DNA from 4 places in the Mesorhizobium sp. CNPSo 4661 genome. Region 3 is predicted to be linked to each of the others. Evidence: predicted binding sites of a transcription regulator. Region 3 holds the regulator's gene; each other region holds the start of a gene.

Evidence for each region. Region 3 encodes PhoB, which activates phosphate uptake and scavenging genes when phosphate is short. Its sites were predicted from a motif close to TGTCATNNANCTGTCAT; they were not measured.
Region 1: a site for PhoB is predicted at 2,513-2,529, ahead of AC0YKC_RS07320 (esterase-like activity of phytase family protein). Genes of this name have one in related genera too.
Region 2: a site for PhoB is predicted at 2,943-2,959, ahead of AC0YKC_RS19500 (LTA synthase family protein). Genes of this name have one in related genera too.
Region 4: a site for PhoB is predicted at 2,575-2,591, ahead of AC0YKC_RS06245 (RNA degradosome polyphosphate kinase). Genes of this name have one in related genera too.

Annotation. Positions count from the first base shown of each region.
Region 1 covers NZ_JBWGIO010000004.1:133,007-137,786, forward strand. Annotated here, with positions in the region: gene AC0YKC_RS07315 (MATE family efflux transporter) at 1-836, opposite strand, end outside; gene AC0YKC_RS07320 (esterase-like activity of phytase family protein) at 944-2,425, opposite strand; gene AC0YKC_RS07325 (LacI family DNA-binding transcriptional regulator) at 2,704-3,729, opposite strand; gene AC0YKC_RS07330 (Gfo/Idh/MocA family protein) at 4,027-4,780, shown strand, end outside.
Region 2 covers NZ_JBWGIO010000012.1:138,013-142,792, reverse strand. Annotated here, with positions in the region: gene AC0YKC_RS19505 (pilus assembly protein) at 1-858, shown strand, start outside; gene AC0YKC_RS19500 (LTA synthase family protein) at 968-2,893, opposite strand; gene AC0YKC_RS19495 (SEL1-like repeat protein) at 3,086-4,042, opposite strand; gene AC0YKC_RS19490 (hypothetical protein) at 4,056-4,481, opposite strand.
Region 3 covers NZ_JBWGIO010000005.1:153,813-158,592, reverse strand. Annotated here, with positions in the region: gene xylF (D-xylose ABC transporter substrate-binding protein) at 1-685, opposite strand, end outside; gene AC0YKC_RS09240 (ROK family protein) at 1,052-2,293, shown strand; gene phoB (phosphate regulon transcriptional regulator PhoB) at 2,621-3,310, opposite strand; gene phoU (phosphate signaling complex protein PhoU) at 3,327-4,034, opposite strand; gene pstB (phosphate ABC transporter ATP-binding protein PstB) at 4,055-4,780, opposite strand, start outside.
Region 4 covers NZ_JBWGIO010000003.1:307,167-311,946, forward strand. Annotated here, with positions in the region: gene ppx (exopolyphosphatase) at 1-224, opposite strand, end outside; gene AC0YKC_RS06245 (RNA degradosome polyphosphate kinase) at 221-2,416, opposite strand; gene AC0YKC_RS06250 (zinc-finger domain-containing protein) at 2,670-2,915, shown strand; gene AC0YKC_RS06255 (FAD-dependent monooxygenase) at 2,932-4,167, shown strand; gene AC0YKC_RS06260 (TIGR02117 family protein) at 4,399-4,780, opposite strand, start outside.

The sequences.
Region 1 (4,780 bases), on a different contig from region 3:
GAATTGACGATGCCCATCACGGTCAGCGCCGCGGCCGAGATGACGATCATCTGCAGGCCCATCGGAATGCCCTTGGAGACGACGATGCGCAGCAGCGCCGGGTCCGGCCGAAGCAAGGCCAGATCGCTGCCCGCCAGCCTGAGCGGATGTTTGCGCACATAGAGCACGATGAGGATGGCGATGACGCTCACCGTCTGTCCTACAAGCGTCGACGTTGCCGAGCCGGCGATGCCGAGCTCGGGGAAGGGGCCGATGCCGCGGATCAGCAGCGGGTTGAGCACGACGTCAAGCACGACCGCCAGCGCCATGAAGACGAACGGCGTGCGCGAATCGCCGGCGCCGCGCAGCACGGTCATGACGAAGGACAAAAGGTTCATCATCGGCACGGCGACAAAGATGATGCGTAAGTAGGCGCGCGCCAGCGGCAAGGCATCCGCCGGCGTGCCGAGCCCGGTGAGGATTGCGTCGACCCAGACCCAGCCGCAGACGGCGAACACCACGGAAACCAGGAAGAAGAAGGTGGCGCTGGTGCCGACGATGCGCCTGGCCTCGGGCAGGTCGCGGGCGCCGACCGATTGCGCCACCAGGATGGTCGCCGCCATGCCGATGCCGAACACCGTGCCGAGGATCAGGAACAGCACCAGATTGGCGTTGGAGGTCGCCGTCAGCGCCGCCTCGCCGAGGAAACGGCCGACCCAGACCGCGTTAATCGAGCCGTTGAGCGACTGCAGCACGTTGGAGCCCAGCACCGGCAGCGCGAACAAAAGCAGCGTGCGCGGTATGGGGCCGCTGGTCAGGTCGGCGGTCCGCCGGCGGGTGGGCTTTTCGTCATCCATGGCAGCACCGAAAATGAATCAGGCCCGCGATGCTATCGCAGGCCTGATGCTCATGCATCCCTTCCGCGCTCGGTCATATGCCGCTCGCCATACGATCCGAAGCAGAACTAGTTCGCGGCGAGGCTGTTCCCAGACAGTCCAGGCAGCGTGACCTGATAGACGAGGAAGGTGGTGTCGACATCGGCGCCATCCTCGGCCTTGTACGAAGCGCCGACCTGGAAGCCGTCCTGGGTGAGGAAGTCGTTGTCGTTGGCGACGAACAGGAAATAGTCGTCGGGCAGCTTCGGATCGAGCACGGAGACCAGCGACATCGCTTCCCACTTCTCCGAGAGGTTGTTCTTGTCGTTCGGCGCGCCATTGTGCAGGCCGAAGCGGCTGAGCTCGCCCTTGTCGTTGATGTCGATGAACGAGGTGAGCTTGGCCGGCGTCACCGACGGGTCGAGCACGCCCTTGGGCGCGACCGGCTTGTCGGCGGCGTCGAACGGGCCGTTGGCGATATCGGTCGCGGCGGAGAGGTCGACGATCTCGATCTTGCGATAGAGCGACTCGTCGCCCTTGAGGCCCTGGCCGTTGCCCGAGTCGCGGGCCAGCATCAGGAAGCTCTTGTCGGAAAGCGCGACGATCTCGCTCTGGGCGGCGATCTTGGTCTTGCCCTTGGCGTCCTTGAACATCGGCAGCGGAACGACATATTCGTGCGCCAGCTTGAGGTGGGCGAGGTCGGAAGCGTCATAGACCAGCGCGCGGGTGTTCTGGCGCGTCGAGCCGGAATCGCCGCCGTCCTGGCGGGCCGCCGACTGCAGCACGGCGATCAGGAACTTGCCGTCAGGCGTCATCGACATGCCTTCGAGACCCTGGTTGTTCTGGCGGCCGGTCTCGGGATCCTTCGGATCGGGCTCGGCTGCGCCCGGGCCGGGGTTGTCGGAGGCGAAGTTCGGCTTGCTGTGGCGCATCGGCACCAGGGCCGCGGGCGGCTGCGTCGCCGACATCAGGCGGCCTTCGGCCGAGAAGCGATAGATGTTGGGGCCATATTCGTCGGAGATGAACATCGTGCCGTCGGGCAGCCGCACGATCGCTTCGTCGTCCAGCGCCAGCTTGCCGTTGTCGGCCTGCGGCAGGATCGGCATGCCGCCGGCGGCTTCGCGCACGCCGTTGAGAGGATCAAGGCCGGTGGAATCAGTGCCCTTGTTGTCGGTCAAGAGCATCGTGTCGGCGAGCGTCGCCCTGACGCCGGTCTGTTCCTGCCCGGCGGCGGGCGCCGCGCCAGGGGCGGTCGGCGTCAGCTCGATCGCGATGGTGTTGACGCGAGCGCGATAATCGGTGGTGCCGACGACATTGTAGCCGCGATCCGGCAGCAGCCAGAGCGAACCCTTGTAGCCCGCGCCGTCGCGTGTCCAGCCCTTGGTGTCGATCGCCATGCCGGAACCCGAACCGAACGTCTCGCCGAACTTGTCCTTCTGGCTGGCCGGAATGCGACCGATGCCGACGAGCCCTTTGTTGACATAGGCGACGCCGTCGGCGAGCGCCGGGGTCAGCGTGGTAAACAGGGCGAGTGCCGCGCCAAGCGCGACGGTTCGGTTGAGACGTTTCATGGATATCCCCTTCGTGACGAGCAGATTGGAGCAGGCGTCGCATCAAAAGCCGCCAGCAGCTTCCGCCAAGCGGTCTAGGACGCCAACGTGATGGTTGCGTGACAGGAGGGCAGTTCTACCTTCTCCCCTTGTGGGAGAAGGTGGATCGGCGCGCAGCGCCGAGACGGTTGAGGGGTGTTCCAGGGAACGTCGACGCCTCACTCCGCTGGAGCACCCCTCATCCGACCGAGCTTCGCTCGGCCACCTTCTCCCACAAGGGGAGAAGGAAAAGCTGCTGCTCAATCGCTCTCGCGCGCGATCAGCTCCAACGGCCAGACTTCGCGCATGATGCGTGTGCCTTCGGGGCCGGCGAAGGCGGGAAGGGAGGCGAGCAGCATCTCGGCCAGCCGCCGGCCCATGGCCTCCAGTGCCGGACGGAAGGCGGTCAGCGTCGGCGAGAAGTAGCGGCAGAGCGGCGTGTCGACGATGACGATCACGGCCATGTCATGGCCCGGCCTGATGCCCATCTCTGCCAGCGCCTTGCAGCCGCCAAGCGCCATCGCGTCATTGTTGAAGATGATGGCCGTCGGTGGGGCCTTGGAGCGCATGACTTGCGGCGTCACCTGGTAGCCGCCGGTCTCGTTGATGAAACCGTCGGCGATCAGGTCGGGGTCGACCTCGATGCCGTGCCGCCTCAGCGCCTTGCGGTAGCCGTCGAGGAACAGGTAGCCGAAGTTGAGATCAAGCGAAGGGCGGATGGCGGCAATGCGGCGGTGGCCGCGCGCGACCAGCCGCTCGACGGCTTCATCACCCGCCCTCTCGAAATCGATATCGAGCGAAGGATAGGTGTCGCCGCCGGACTGACTTCGGCCAAGCGTGGCGAAGGGAAAGCCGGCCTTGCTGAGATAGTCGATCCGGTCGTCTTCCCTTCGCGTATTGGCCAACACGACCGCGTCGGCCCGGCGCGTCTCGACCACGCGGCGCAACCGCTCCTGCTGATATTGGCCGGGCTCTCCCATGACGACCATCAGATCGAGGTCATGCTCGGCGAGCTTCGCCTGCAGCCCGATCAGGAACGGGATGAAGAACGGCTCGCCATATTGTTGGTCGCCCGGATGCGGCTGCAGCATGAAGGCGATCGAGCGGGTGGCGCCTTGCCTGAGACTGCGGCCGGACTGGTTGGGTGAATAGTTCAGCTCTTTGGCCGCATCGAGCACGCGCCGGCGCGTATCGGCATTGACGTCGGCACGGCCGTTCAGCGCGCGCGACACGGTGCCGATCGAAATGTTCAGGTGACGCGCAAGGTCGTGAATGCTGGACGCCAAGAGCCACTCTCCCTTGCCTTGGCCAGAGCAATTCCAGGAAAAGCGCGAAGCGGTTTCCGTTCGGAATTGCGTCAAAAACAAAGAGTTAGACCGGTTCACCGTTTTCGTAAACGGTGAGCCGGTCTAGCATTGGCTGCCGCCCGGGCCAAGGCTTCCGGAAGATTTTTGAGAGGCAGCCTGTTGACATTCTATGTCATCGGGTGTGTTCTCGTAAACGTTTACGGAAAAACGTTTACGGTCTCGCCGTGAATGCCGTGACGACCGGTCTGGAGGGACCGGGCGGAGGAGGAGCGCTGGATGATGAAGGTCGTCCTGGTCGGGTGCGGAGCCATGAGCAGGCAATGGCTCGATGCCGCGAGGCAGATCGACGGGCTTGCCATTGTCGGCCTTGTCGACCTCGATGCCGACCGGGCACAGGCAAGGGCGCGCGAATACGAGCTTTCCGGCGCGGTCATCGGCACCAGCATCGATGCCGTCCTCGATCAAACCAAACCTGACGCTGTGTTCGACGTCGTGGTTCCGGCAGCGCGCCGCGGGGTCGCGCTTTCTGCCTTTGCCCATCATTGCCATTTGCTCACGGAAAAGCCGCTGGCCGACAGCCCGGACAATGCGCGCGCCATCATCGCCGCGGCGCGGGCTGCCGGGCGCATCCATGCCGTGGTCCAGAACCGCCGCTACGTCGCCAATGTCCGGCGCATCCGGCGGTTCCTCGATTCCGGCGCGATCGGCGCGCCGACAAGCATCCACGCCGACTTCTTCGTCGCCCCGCATTTCGGCGGTTTTCGCGAGGAGATGGCGCATGTGCTGCTGCTCGACATGGCGATCCACACCTTCGATGCCGCCCGCTACATGGTGGGCGGCGAGCCTGCCGGCGTCTATTGCCAGGAATGGGAGCCGGTCAGTTCGTGGTACCGGCAGGGATCGTCGGCAAGTGCGGTCTTCGACTTCGGCGGCGGCAAGGTTTTTACCTATGCCGGCTCCTGGTGCGCAGACGGTTTCAGGACCAGTTGGGAAGGCAGCTGGCGCATCGTCGCCCAGCGCGGCTCCCTGT
Region 2 (4,780 bases), on a different contig from region 3:
ACGCCGCCGGACCCGTCGAAGCCCGATACGCTGTTCGTGCCGTATTTCGCGCCGGACGACCCGGACGTCGCCAGGAAGCCGTCGGCCTCTTACGGCAATTCTTCGACCGGCTACAACAATTCCTATCTCGACGACACGATAGACAACAGCAAGCTGAACCAGAACATACTGGGCATCGACCTTAGCGGTCTCGTGACCGGCCTCGTCAACGCGCTTCTCAGCGCGGATTTGAAGGTCATCGGAAAATATGTCGCCTCGACCACGAAGATAATCACCGAGGCCGGCAATACGATCACTATCGGCCCGAACCGCGCCTGCCCGACGCCGATCATTCCGCTGACCGACGACTTCGACAAGCTGCGCCTGGCGGCGAGCCAGATGAGCGAATGGAACGGCTCCGGCACCAACGTGTCCGAAGGCTTGAGCTGGGGCCAGCGGGTGCTGTCGCCGCAGCCGCCCTATACCGACGCCGCCCCCTATAAGACGGCGGGCGTCACCAAGGTGGTGATGCTTTTGACCGACGGCGAGAACGTCGTCTACGGCGCCTCCAACACGCCGCAGAAATCGGACTACACCTCCTATGGCTACCTCGCCAGCAGCCGTTTCGGTTCGAGCAACCAGACGACGGCGGCGCGCAACGTCGACGGCTGGACGAAGAATGTCTGCGCACAGCTGAAGAGCCAGGGCGTCCAGATCTACACCATGGTGCTGCAGGCCGATACGGCGGCCAACCGCTCGCTCTACAGCGCCTGCGCTTCCGACCCGAGCGACTATTACGCCGTCGAGGACCCGGCCAAGCTGCCCAACGTCTTCCAGAGCATCGCCAACAAGTTCTCCAGGCTGCAGCTCACCAACTGAAGGGAGTTGGCGCCGCGGCATGGGAACGGTCGCGCCACGACCGTTTTCGTTCTCGTCATCTGTGCGACGATCGGCGCTCGACGGGCGTTCGCTTGCCAGCTCCGATTACTCAACTCGTATGCGCGACGAGCTTGTCCACCGTCTCGGGGAAGAAGTCGGGCGCCGAGCGCCGCTTGCCGAACATCATGTCGTATTGGATGAGCCGGAAATCGTTGATCTTCGGATCGATCTGCTTCTGCCGCGCCCAGTCCGGTGTCGCTTCGCCCGCGGGCGTCAGGAGCAGGTTGCGGTCGACCACGCGGTAGTGTTCGCGCAGCGCGCCGAGGAAGCCGGTGTAATAGGGGTGGGTGATGCCCGCCGTGGTCAGGATATGGTAGGGCAGGAAGGCCGGGCTTACCGAGCCCAGGTTCTGCACCGGACCGGAACGGTTCGACCAGATGACCAAAGGCGTGTCGTGATGCTCGAGCGCGGCGTTCGCCGGCTCCTTGCGCGGCGCGACATTGTCCTTGAGGAAGCCGGTCTCGACATAGACGGGTCCGAGCGGCGGCAGATGGTCGCCGAAGAAGGCGATGACGGTCGGTCGCTGGCGGGCCTTCGCCCAGTCGATCAGCCGCTGCAGGCCGCGGTCGGCGTCGGCCGAGCCCTCGGCATAGGAAAGCAGCGATTCCCGCGCCCAGGAACTGATCGGCGCGTCGACCGAATGCGTCGGGTTATAGTAGCGATAGGGCTCGTAAGGACCGTGGTTCTGCAGGCTGACGGCGAACAGGAACACCGGATCGTCGCTGGCGTCGGCCTCGCGGATGATCTCGTCGGTCATCGCCGCGTCGGACGCCAGCGGCCCGCGCTTTTCCATCGGCGGCAGCGTCTCTTCCGAGCGGAAGTCGTTGAAGCCGAAATCGGCATAAACGGCGCCGCGGTTCCAGAACCAGTTGGTGCCGGGGTGGATGGCGCGCGCCCGGTAGCCCTCGCTCTTCAGGAAGGTCGCCAGCGACGGCGTCGGGGTGCGCACATATTGCTGGTAGGGGATAGAGCCGGCCGGCAGGAAGGCGTTGGAAAAGCCGGTCAGCGCCTCGAATTCGATATTGGCGGTCATGCCGCCGAACTCGGGGGAGAACATCGAGCCGGAGCGCAGCGCCCTGACCGTCGGGATCGGATCGGGCTTGATGGTGACGCCGGGCAGCTGCGTCGGATCCCAGAAGGATTCGCTCATCACCACGATGATGTCGGGCTTCTGGTCCGGCACCGAGGCGGCGACCCCGGGACGCGTGATCGCGTCCAACACCTTGTCGGTATAGCCGGGCGGGGCCGAGACATGCGCCATCGGCACATTCATCGCGAAGGCGAGCGCGAAGCCGTTGGAGGCGTAATTTTCCTTCTGGTCCCACATGATCGGGATGATCTGCAGCCTGTCGCGCGTCCACGAGAAGGTGGCGTAGTCCATGATCGAGACGAAGAAAGCGAGCAGCGGTACGGCAAGCGCCAGCCGCGCCAGGCGGCCCTTGCGGCTGAGGATCGGCACCCGCCGGCGCCAGCTCCGCCAGCCATAGACGAGCAGCGTCAGGCCGCCGACGATGCCGGCCGCCAGCATGACGGCCGTCCACGGCCGCTCGCGCACCAGAAGCGGCAGCAGCGCCACGATCTGGCGGGCAAACAGGAAATCCGTCGGATAGAGCGGATCGCCGAGATAATGCGATTTCTGGTGGCCGACAAAGGCCAGCGCCAGCGTCAGGGGCGCCACGATCATCAGGCTCTGGTGGCTGCGCCCGAGTACGGCGTCGAGCCCCACCAGCACCAGGGCGAAGACGATGATGGTGGTCCAGCCCGGCTTGAACGGCTGCAGGAAGAAATCGACCGTGCCGAAGAAATCGTCGCGTACGATCAATTCGATCGCGAACACCAGCAGGGCGGAGGCGAGAAGCGTCGCCAGACCGTAGCGCACGGTCGGCCAGGCTCGTCCCGGCAGATAGCCGGTGGACGGATCGTCTTCCAAAAACTGTGGCGCGGGCTTGGCCGCGCCTTTCCTGATCCTTGCCACTCTACTTCCCCCGGCCCACGTAACCCGCCTTCCACACGCGTCACGGTTGTGTCATCGAAATGTCACGCAAAGCTAGCGCCTGTGGCGGAAATAAGAAGAGCCAGCAAACTAAACGTGAGCGGTTTTCATCAGGTGTGATCCAACACCACCGGCTCTTGGTCAGAGCGCCGAGTCTCTGAGAAAGAGCGAATCCTAGGCCTTTTTTGCGGGCGGCTCCAACTTGATAAGATAGGCCTTGGCCGCAGGGTCCCCTTGATCAGCAGCCTTGCGAATCAAAATGAGAGCGTGGGCAGTATCCTGCTTCACGCCATAGCCACCGAGGTATGCCACTCCAAGGTTGTACTCAGCACCCGCATTCCCCTGGTCGGCAGCCTTCTGGAACCAAGAGACGGCCTGCACATAGTCTAAGGGAAGCCCTAGCCCCTTGTAGTACGAAACACCAAGGTCGTACTCAGCAGCCGCATTTCCTTGGTTCGCAGCCTTCTGGAACCAAGAAACGGCCTGGGCGTAGTCAATCGTAACGCCTAGTCCCTTCGCATACACTACGCCAAGATCGTGCTGCGCCAGGGCGTTTCCCTGCTCGGCCCCTTTGCGATACCATGCGATTGCTTCAGCATAATCCTGGGCGACCCCTTGACCTTTGAGGTAGGCCAATCCCAGAAAGTATTGGGCAACGGCCGTTCTTTGGTCGGCTGCCTCACGGAACCACGTGGCGGCTTCTCTATAGTCCTGCGGGACGCCCGTTCCATCTCTGTAAAGCAACCCGAGATTGGTTTGAGCGTCCGCCAATCCTTGGTCGGCTGCTTTTCGATACCAAATTACGGCCTCGGCATAGTCCTGCTTGACGCCTAGCCCACGGTCGTAAAGATAAGCGAGATTTTGCTCTGCCTGGGCGTCACCTTGGTCCGCTGCCTTACGGTACCAAGCGGCAGCTTGGAGGTAATCCTGTGTGACACCGTGCCCTTCGGCGTAAGCAGTTCCAAGATTGTCCTGCGCTTTGGGATCACCGGTGTTAGCCAGGACGCTCCACTCCAAGACAGCCGCTGCGTAGTCTCCTCTTTTATAGGCCCGTTCCCCTTGCCCCGCATGGGCGACGCCGGCCACCAGCATGCCGGAGACGAAACAAAGCAACTTCGACAACCTCTGCATGTTGGCCTCCGATTTAAGGGTTCAACCATTCTTTAATTCCCTGCACTCCGTCCCGAACCCTTTCGGAAAAGGGTCTCGCATTCAGCTTGGCTCTAAGGAATTTTCCCTGTGCACGGGCCATTCTTGTATTAAGCTTTGCCAAAAGATATGAATTCCAGACCATCAAAATAATGCCAGGAGCGAGAATCGCTTTATCAGGCAATAAGAATACCTTTGACAGCATCACAATTATGACAATCGTGAAAAATGCGTTATATACGCCGAAGACTGCGTCTTTCCACATGCGATTCCGTGGTAGGTATTGCTCAATCCAGGGCATAATTAACGGGTTCTCATCCCAGAATTGATCGATAGTAATGGGTCTGTGGGTCATGCCATCGGTCTTGGCAATTTCGGCCGCAGCCTCTGTAGGGTTATTTGGACTGACCTCTTCAGCCATTCCTTCCTCCATTCCTCGTGATTAGAAGGAATTTGCTGCGACGCTTTGAAGTCAATCCAAGATGGAGATCAACTTTGCGTTATGCGCCATGTCTGGAAACCGGGTAACCCAACAGCTTTGGAATCCGGGCAGCATGGAAGTGGGTAATCAGTGGACCTGTGTTGAGCTTTTTGATCGGAACACTTTCAGCCTAGGTGAATCCTTATGATTGGTGGAACCGTGGTGGCTAATTGATTCATGGAGTGTGATCGTCAAAAAGCCTTTCGGAACAGGGAGTCAGCACGGTTTTCCGGCTGAAA
Region 3 (4,780 bases):
CCGCGACGACGCCGCCGGCGGTGCCGTCATTGGCCGCCACGACCGCGTCGACCTTGTTGTCGTTGGCGGTCAGGAACTGCTCCATGTTCTTCTGCGCGTTGGCCGGCAGCCAGCCGTCGGTATAGGCCTCGCCGACATTCTTGATCTTGCCGCTGTCGATCGCCGCCTTGAGCACTTCCATGGAGCCCGAGAACAGGAAGTCGGCGTTCGGATCGGAACCCGAGCCCTTGATGAAGACGTAGTTGCCTTCCGGCTTGGCCTTGAACACCTCGCGGGCCTGCATGCGGCCGACTTCCTTGTTGTCGAAGGTCAGGTAGAAGACGTCCTTGTTCTCGATCAGGCGGTCATAGCCGACGACCGGAATGCCTTCGTCGAGCGCCTTCTGCACCGCCGGACCGATGGCCGAGGCATCCTGAGCCAGGATGATCAGCGAATTGGCGCCCTGCGAGATCAGGCTTTCGACATCGGTCAGCTGCTTGCCCGGATTGGACTGCGCGTCGGCCGAAATATACTTGTCGCCGGCGGCCTCGATGGCTGCCTTCATCGCCGCTTCGTCGGTCTTCCAGCGCTCTTCCTGGAAATTCGACCAAGAGACGCCGATCACCTTGTCCTTCGCCTCGGCGACCGACGCCAACGTCAGCGACATGGCAACGCCCGCCAGGATGGCGGCTGCGAATTTCTTCATGATATCCTCCCTGCGCTCTGTGCGGCGCGACCCAGACTGGCCCGAAGGCCGGTAGAGAGGCTTTTTTTCGAGCCTCAAAAAAATAGTGATCCAGCAAAACGACGCTGTCAACTGCGATTCTGATGGGTTTTGATGGGTCCGAACATTTTTTTCGACACCCGCAATAAATAATGACATGGACCTTGGCTTCTGCCAGTATCCAGAAGCAATTCCAGGAAAAGTGCGCAGCGGTTTTCCGCCCGGAATTGCGTCAGAACAAAAGACAGACGGTTCGCCGTTTCCGCAAATGGTGAACCGTCTGGCGTGTCAACGCTAGGCCATGGCATCATCACAAGGCCGCGATGACCGGGGAGGACGTGCGAAGACATGTCGGTCGGAATCCGTCACGACGATTTGCGCCGGCGCAACCGCGCCATGGTGATTTCGGCCGTGCGCCGCGCCGGCCAGCCTTCGCGCACGGAGATTGCCGCCACCACCGGGCTCAGCCACTCGACCATTTCGGCGATCTCCGCCGATCTGATCCAGGAAGGCATTCTCACCGAGAGCAAGGCCAGCGAGCCGACGGCGCTGAAACGCGGCCGGCCGCAGATCGGCCTGGCGCTGAACCCTGAAGCCGCCGCGGTGCTGACCGTGGTCTTGTCGCTGAACTTCCTGTCGGTCGCCGTGATCGATTATGCCGGCCAGGTGGTCGCCGAGGAGCAGCAGCGCTTGGACACGCTTGTCATGCCCCGCGACGACTTGATCGGCGAATGCGTGGCGATCGTCCGGCGCCGACTGCAGGATCCCGACCTCGAGGTGAGCAGCGTCGCCCGCATCGCCATGGGCATCCAGGGCATCACCGATTCCCACGCACGCGCCATGCTGTGGTCGCCGATAACGCCGCTGACCGGCATTCCTTTCGCCGACATCCTCGAGCAGGAATTCGGCATCCCCGCCACCATGGAGAACGACTGCAACATGATGGCGGTGGCGCTGCAATGGCGCGACCCCGAGCGCTATCGCGACGACTTCATCGCCATCCTCCTGTCGCACGGCATCGGCATGGGTCTGGTGCTGAAGGGCGCGCTGTTCACCGGCACGCATTCCTCGGGCGGCGAATTCGGCCACATGATCCACCGCCCGGGCGGCGCGCTTTGCCGCTGCGGCCGGCGCGGCTGCGTCGAGGCCTATGCCGGCAATTACGCGATCTGGCGCAGCGCCATGAAAATGAGCGAGGACGCCGAGCCGGTCGACGTCGGCGACGCCGACATGCGAGCCCTCGCCGCCAAGGCGCGCGAGAAGGACGGCCCCGAGCGGGAGGCTTACCGTCGGGCCGGCGAGGCGCTTGGTTTCGGTCTCGGCAGCCTGTTCGCCCTCATCGACCCGGCGCCCGTGGCCATGGTCGGCGTCAGCGCGGCCGCCTTCGACCTGATCGAGCCGGCGCTAAGGGCGGCGATCGCCCAGACCGCGGGCGGCCAGCACTCGGAATCGATCTCCTTCGACACCGAGCCTAACGAGCTGCCGCTGATCCGCGAAGGCTGCGCCATGCGCGCGCTGACCTTCGTCGACCAGGAGATTTTCGCGCCGGGCATGCAGGCAAGAGCGGGCAGCGGAAAAAACGTGGCCTGAGCGGCTTTGAAGTGACCGCTGGTCGCTGAGGACAGCAGCAGACGCTTGAGATTAGCGATGGCCCCGCAGCTTCGTCATTCCAGGGCGAAGCAGGAGCGAAGCTCCGTCGCGAAGACCCTGGAATCCATGCCGTTACTTCGATCGTAGGCGCAGCGGAGCAGAATTCTGCACCGCCCCGGCACGTCGAAGTCACGGAATGGATCCTCGGGTCTGCGCTGCGTCGCTACGCTCCTTGCTCCGCCCGTGGATGACGACGCTAGAAGCGTCTCGGCTAATCACCATCGCAGATGCCGGGAGCGGAGCCGTCAGCGCTTCCGCGCCCTATCCCTAATCCTCCCTGATCGCGTAACCCGCCCCGCGAATGGTTCGGATGACGTCGGGCATGCGGCCGTTGTTGACCGCCTTGCGCAAGCGGCCGACATGGACGTCCACCGTGCGCTCGTCGATATAGATCGTCTCGCCCCAGACATTGTCGAGCAGTTGGCTGCGCGAGAACACGCGGCCAGGATGCCGCATCATGAATTCGAGCAGGCGGAACTCGGTCGGGCCGAGCCTTATCTCGCTCTTCTTGCGGTAGACGCGATGCGACTCGCGGTCGAGCACGATGTCGCCGACCTTGAGCACGCTGGACAGCACCTCCGGCTTGGCGCGGCGCAGCAGCGCCTTGACGCGCGCCATGAATTCCGGCGTCGAGAACGGCTTGACCAGGTAGTCGTCGGCGCCGGTCGAGAGCCCGCGCACGCGGTCGCTTTCCTCGCCCCGCGCCGTCAGCATGATGATCGGCAGCCGCTCGGTCTCGGGCCGCATCCTGAGGCGCCGGCAGAGCTCGATGCCGGAAACCGCCGGCACCATCCAGTCGAGCACGAGCAGGTCGGGAACGTTTTCCTGAAGGCGGATTTCGGCCTCGTCGCCGCGGGTCACCACTTCCACCTGGTAACCCTCGGATTCGAGATTGTAGCGGAGCAGCACCCCCAGCGGCTCCTCATCCTCCACCACCATGATGCGTGGCGCGATCATCGGGGTAACCTTCTCGTCAGGCCGCCGGCGCCGACATTGCCGTCTCGTCCTGCTTGGGACGGTTGGCGGGCAATTGCGTACCGGTGAGCACATAATAGGCGTTCTCGGCGATGTTGGTCACATGGTCGCCGATGCGCTCGAGATTCTTGGCGCAGAACAGAAGATGCGTGCAAGCGGTGATGTTGCGCGGATCTTCCATCATGTAGGTCAACAGCTCGCGGAAGACGGACGTGTATTTGACGTCGATGCGCTCGTCGTCGTTGCGCAGCTTGGCCAGCGCAGTGGCGTCGCCCACCATATATTCCTGGGTCACGGCCTGGACCTGGATCAGCACCAGCTGCGCCATGGAATCGATCGAATGCGTGAGGTCGCGCGGCGCGGTGCTGACGCCGACCGCGCCAACGCGCTTGGCGATGTTCTTGGCAAGATCGCCGATGCGTTCGAGATCGCCCGCCATGCGGATCGAGCCGACAACGTTGCGCAGGTCGTCCGCCATCGGCTGCCGCTTGGCGATCAGCGTGATGGCGCGGTCGTCAAGCTCGCGCTGGCGCGCGTCCATGATGGCGTCGTCGGAGACGACGCGCTGCGCCAGCGCATTGTCGGTTTCGAGCAGGGCCCTGGTCGCGCCGCCGACCATGGAGCCGGCCAGATCGCCCATGTCGTTGATAAGCCGGCTGATCTGCCTCAGATCCTCGTCGAAGGAGGCGACGGTATGTTCGGCCATGATGATGTCCTCGTATGAACTCAGCCGAAGCGGCCGGTGATGTAGTCCTGCGTGCGCTTTTCGCGGGGCGAGGTGAAGATCTTCTCGGTCCGGTCGAACTCCACCAGCTCGCCCAGATACATGAACGCCGTCTGCCTCGACACGCGCGCCGCCTGCTGCATGTTGTGGGTGACGATGACGATCGTATAGTCGGCCTGCAACTCGTCGATCAGTTCCTCGATCTTGGCGGTCGACAGCGGATCGAGCGCCGAGGCCGGCTCGTCGAGCAGGATGACCTCGGGCTTCACCGCCACGGTGCGGGCGATGCACAGGCGCTGCTGTTGGCCGCCGGAAAGGCTGAGGCCGCTGGCGTTGAGCTTGTCCTTGACCTCGTTCCACAGCGCGGCGCGCTTCAGCGCCGACTCGACGCGGCTGTCCATCTCGGCCTTGCTGATCTTCTCATACAGCCTGACGCCGAAGGCGATGTTCTCGTAGATCGACATCGGGAACGGCGTCGGCTTCTGGAACACCATGCCGATCTTGGTGCGCAGCAGGTTGAGGTCCTGCGAGCGGTCGAGGATGTTCTTGCCGTCGAGCAGTACCTGGCCCTCGGCGCTCTGCTTCGGATAGAGCTCGTAGATGCGGTTGAGCACGCGCAGCAGCGTCGACTTCCCGCAGCCCGACGGGCCGATGAAGGCGGTCACGCTGCGCTCCGGCAAGGACAGGTTGATGTCCTTCAGCGCCTTCGATTGGCCATAGTAGAAATT
Region 4 (4,780 bases), on a different contig from region 3:
CGAAAACGACGGAATTCCTCCATCGAGCGCGTCACCGCCTCGGGATCGAGCTTGCCCGTCGAAACGATGCCGCGGCCGAGGCCGGCCAGCATCTTTTCGTTGAACAGAAGCGTGGGCGAGCGGGCCAGCCCCTCATAGACGACAAGGCGGATCGAGTTCGATCCGATGTCGATGATCGACAGCGGCCGCCGGTCCTGAAGCCGGCCCTGGGAAACTGCGATCACGCGGCGCCGTTCTTCTTGCGGCGCTTGAACTGGGCAATGCGCTTGGGCGCATGCGATTTCAGCGCGTCACCCCGTCCCGACAGGCTCGGATTGGTCATGAAATATTCCTGCGCGTTGAACGGTTCCTCGCCTTCCTCCAGCACAACGCGCCGGGAGGTGCCGTCAGCCAATACGTCGAAACTTTGCTGGTTGTCCATGATGTTGCCCAGCATGATCTGGCCGAGCACCTGTTCATGCACAGTTGGATTGGTGATGGGCACCAGGGTCTCGACGCGGCGGTCGAGATTACGCGGCATCATGTCGGCCGACGAGATGTAGACAATCGCCTCGTCCGACGGCAGGCCGTGGCCGTTGCCGAAGCAGAAGATGCGGCTGTGCTCGAGGAAACGGCCGACGATCGATTTCACCCTTATGTTCTCCGACAGGCCGGGCACCTGAGGCCGCAGGCAGCAGATGCCGCGCACGACGAGGTCGATCTCGACGCCGGCGCGGCTGGCGTCGTAAAGCGCATCGATGATGGTCGGATCGACCAGCGCGTTCATCTTCATCCAGATGCGCGATGGCCGGCCCTCACGGGCATGGACGATCTCGTCCGAGATGTGTTTCAGGATGCGCTTGCGCAGCGTGAAGGGCGATACGGCAAGGCGCATCTCCTCGGCCGGCTCGGCATAGCCGGTGATGAAATTGAAGAGCTGCGCGACATCGCGCGCGATCGTCGGGTCGGTGGTGAAGAAGGACAGGTCGGTGTAGATGCGCGCGGTGACCGGGTGGTAGTTGCCGGTGCCGAGATGCACGTAATTGCGCAGCTTGCCGTCCTCGCGGCGCACCACCAGCGACATCTTGGCGTGGGTCTTCAATTCCAGGAAGCCGAACACGACCTGCACGCCGGCGCGTTCGAGGTCGCGCGCCCAGCGGATGTTGGCCTCCTCGTCGAAGCGCGCCTTGAGCTCGACCAGCGCCGTGACCGACTTGCCGGCCTCGGCGGCGTCGATCAGCGCGCGCACGATCGGGCTGTCGTTCGAGGTGCGGTAGAGCGTCTGCTTGATCGCCACCACTTCCGGGTCGGCGGCGGCCTGACGCAGGAACTGCACCACCACGTCGAAGGACTCGTAGGGGTGATGGACGACGATGTCCTTCTCCCGAATGGCGGCGAAGCAGTCGCCGCCATGCTCGCGGATGCGCTCGGGAAAGCGCGGATTGTAGGGCGTGAATTTGAGGTCGTCGCGCGGAATGGCGACGATCTCGGAGATCTGGTTGAGTGCCAGCGGACCAGTGAGCACGCTGATGCGGCTCGACGAGACGCCGAGCTCGCCGGCGACGAAGTCGCGCAATTGAGCCGGCATCAGCGTGTCGAATTCGATGCGGATCACCGAGCCGCGACGCCGCCGCTTCAGCGCCGTTTCGAACAGGCGCACCAGGTCTTCCGACTCTTCCTCGACCTCGATGTCGCTGTCGCGGATGATGCGGAACGTGCCGGAGCCCTTGACCTCGTAGCCGGGGAAAAGCTTGCCGATATAGACGCCGACCACTTCCTCCAGCGGAATGAAGCGGACATGGTTCTTGCGGTCGGGCAGGCGGATGAAACGCTTGAGCGCCACCGGCAGGCGCAGCAGTGCGCTCATCTCCTCGCCATTCTTGCGATGACGCAGTTGCAGGGCGATGGAAAAGCCGAGATTGGGAATGAAGGGAAACGGATGCGCCGGGTCGATCGACAGCGGCGTCAGCACCGGGAAAACCTGTTCCTGGAAATGCTCCTCCAGCCAGGCCTTCTCGTCCTTGGTCAGCGCATCGCGGGTGATGCTTTCGATGCCTTCCTTGTTGAGCAGGACCATCAGTGCCGAGAGGCTCTTCTGCTGGTCTTCCTGCAGGCGCTCGACCTCGCGCAGCAATTGCTCGAGCTGCTGCTCGGGCGTGCGGCCGTCCGGGCTTTTCAGCGCGATACCTTCGCGCACCTGGCCGGCGAGGCCGGCGACGCGGACCATGAAGAATTCATCGAGATTGGCGGCCGAGATCGACAGGAAGCGGACGCGCTCGAGCAGTGGATGATGCTCGTTCAGTGATTCCTCCAGGACGCGGCGGTTGAATTGCAGCCAGGAGAATTCGCGGTTGACGAAACGGTCGGGATTGCCGCCGTCCGGGCTTGCCGCCACGACGGTGATGAACTCGCTCTGCACAGGCTTCAGTTCGTTCATGGTTTCCCGCTCTTGCCCCGCTACCGTCCCCAGGGAGCGCCGCATATTGCCGTTCGGCGACGCTCTAACATGTTTTTGTGACGCATGATCGTCACGGAATCGATCCGTGCGCGGAGCCATGCGCTTAACCGGCTCAACTTATCCTCTGCCAGCCTTTTGCGACAGTTTGATTTCATCGATCTTGCAAACTGGCCTGTTATGCTCCAGATGCAGACGGGTCACACCCACTGGCCGAACCCAATTGGAGACGACGATGGCAGGCGGTAGCATTCCCCATTTCCAGAACGACGCGGGCCATCCGGTCATCGAGATCGGCGTCAGGGAATTCATGTGCACCGGCGCCAACCCGCCTTTCGACCATCCGCATGTGTTCCTCGACATGGGCGACGACAATGAAAAGGTCTGCCCCTACTGCTCGACGCTCTACCGCTATTCGCCGTCGCTGAAGGCGACGGAAACGCAGCCGGCCGGCTGCCTCTATGTCGACCAGGCCGCCTGACCCTTTTTCCTCGATCATGGCTGAAACACGGTCCCAGCAAATCGTCATCGCCGGGGCTGGCATCGCCGGATTGACGGCGGCGCTCGCTTTTGCCGAGCGCGGTTTCCCGGTAAAGCTGTTCGAGCAGGCAAAGCAGCTCGAAGCCACCGGCGCCGGGCTCCAGCTTTCCCCCAATGCGACCCGCATCCTGCGCCAGCTCGGCGTGCTCGATCGCCTGCTGGCCGACGCGATCCGGCCTGAAGCGGTGGTGCTGAAGGACGCGAGAAGCCTGCGCGAGCTGGCCCGCGTGCCGCTTGGACAAGCCGGAGAAAAACGCTGGCGCGCGCCCTATCTGGTGGCGCATCGCGCCGACCTGCAGGCAGCGCTGATGGCGGCAGTGGCGGACCGGCCCGATATCGAGCTTGCCATCGGCGCGCGCGTGACCGACATCGCGGCCGACGCGCTGGGTATCAGCGTGACAGTCGAGACGGATGGCAAATCTGCACAGGTCGCTGGCAGCCTGCTGGTCGGAGCTGACGGCGTCTGGTCCACGGTTCGCGCACAGCTTGCCGGCGGGGAATCCGGTTTCGCGAAAAGCCGCTTCTCGGGCCGACTGGCATGGCGCGCCACAGTGGCGACCGAAAGCCCCGCAGGGCAGGCTTTTGCCGAGATCGGCGCGGCGGGATGCGTCACCACCTTCCTGCATCCCGGCTTCCATATGGTCGCCTATCCGGTGAGCAAGGGCAGCGCCATCAATCTCGCCGCCTTCACCAAGGGCGAGCGGATCGCGGAAGGCTGGTCAGGCCATGCCGACCCGGCCATCCTCTCCAGTGCCATGCGCGGCACCGCGGCGAAGCTCGCAAGGCTCGTCGCGCTGGCGGGGCCATGGACGGCGTTTCCGATGCACACGGTCCGGCAACAGCGCTGGGCGGTCCCGCAAGGCATCGCGCTGATCGGCGACGCCGCGCATGCCATGACGCCGTTCGCGGCGCAGGGCGCGGCGATGGGGATCGAGGATGCCGCGATGCTGGCCAATCTGGTCGCCGATTTTCCGACTGATCCGAAGCAAAGCCTGACTATCTGGGAGAATCTCAGACAGCCACGCGTCGAAAAGGTGCTGAAGCGCGGCACGCTCAATCGCCTGGCCTGGCATGCCAGGGGACCGGTGGCGATTGCCCGCAACCTGGTGCTGGCGACGCGGCCGGCGGAGAAACTCGCGGCCGATCTGGACTGGCTGTATGGCTGGGAGGAGCGGAAGGTCGTGAGGCGGTAGTGGATGCCTAACGGGCGAAAAGTTGGATAGGCTGGCGGGACAGCGCCCCCCTCTGTCCTGCCGGACATCTCCCCCGCAAGGGGGGAGATTGGCAGCTCACGCGCCTCGTTCATCCTGCGACGTTGGCGATTGGCGAAAGCCGCAGCTACAGCTGATCTCCCCCCTTGCGGGGGAGATGGCCGGCAGGCCAGAGGGGGGTGTGACGGAACTCGGCGCTCGCTTGGACGAGTGCTAATTGTACATCCTCAGCGACCACCCCAACGACATCGGCAGCGGGTTCCACCATCCCGTGCGAAGGCCTGCAATACGCAGTCCCGCTGCCGTCCAGGTGTTGCAGCCGACCAGAGCGTTGAAATGGCCGTTGGCTTCGTAGAAACGGTCATAGGTTGAATAGCCCGCATTTTCGATCACCACTGGTCCCTCAGGCCCTTGCTGGAAACTCGCGGCGATGTAGTCGAGCAACGTCGAAAAGTGCTGCTCGTCGATGTCGAAACCTGCAACATCCGGGTGTGGTTCCTTGATCGCGCCGGCAAGATCGACATGCATCACCGAAGCGTCGAGCGTCAGCGCCTTCAACACCGGCCCGGCTTTCAGTTGCGACCAGGTCGGCGTC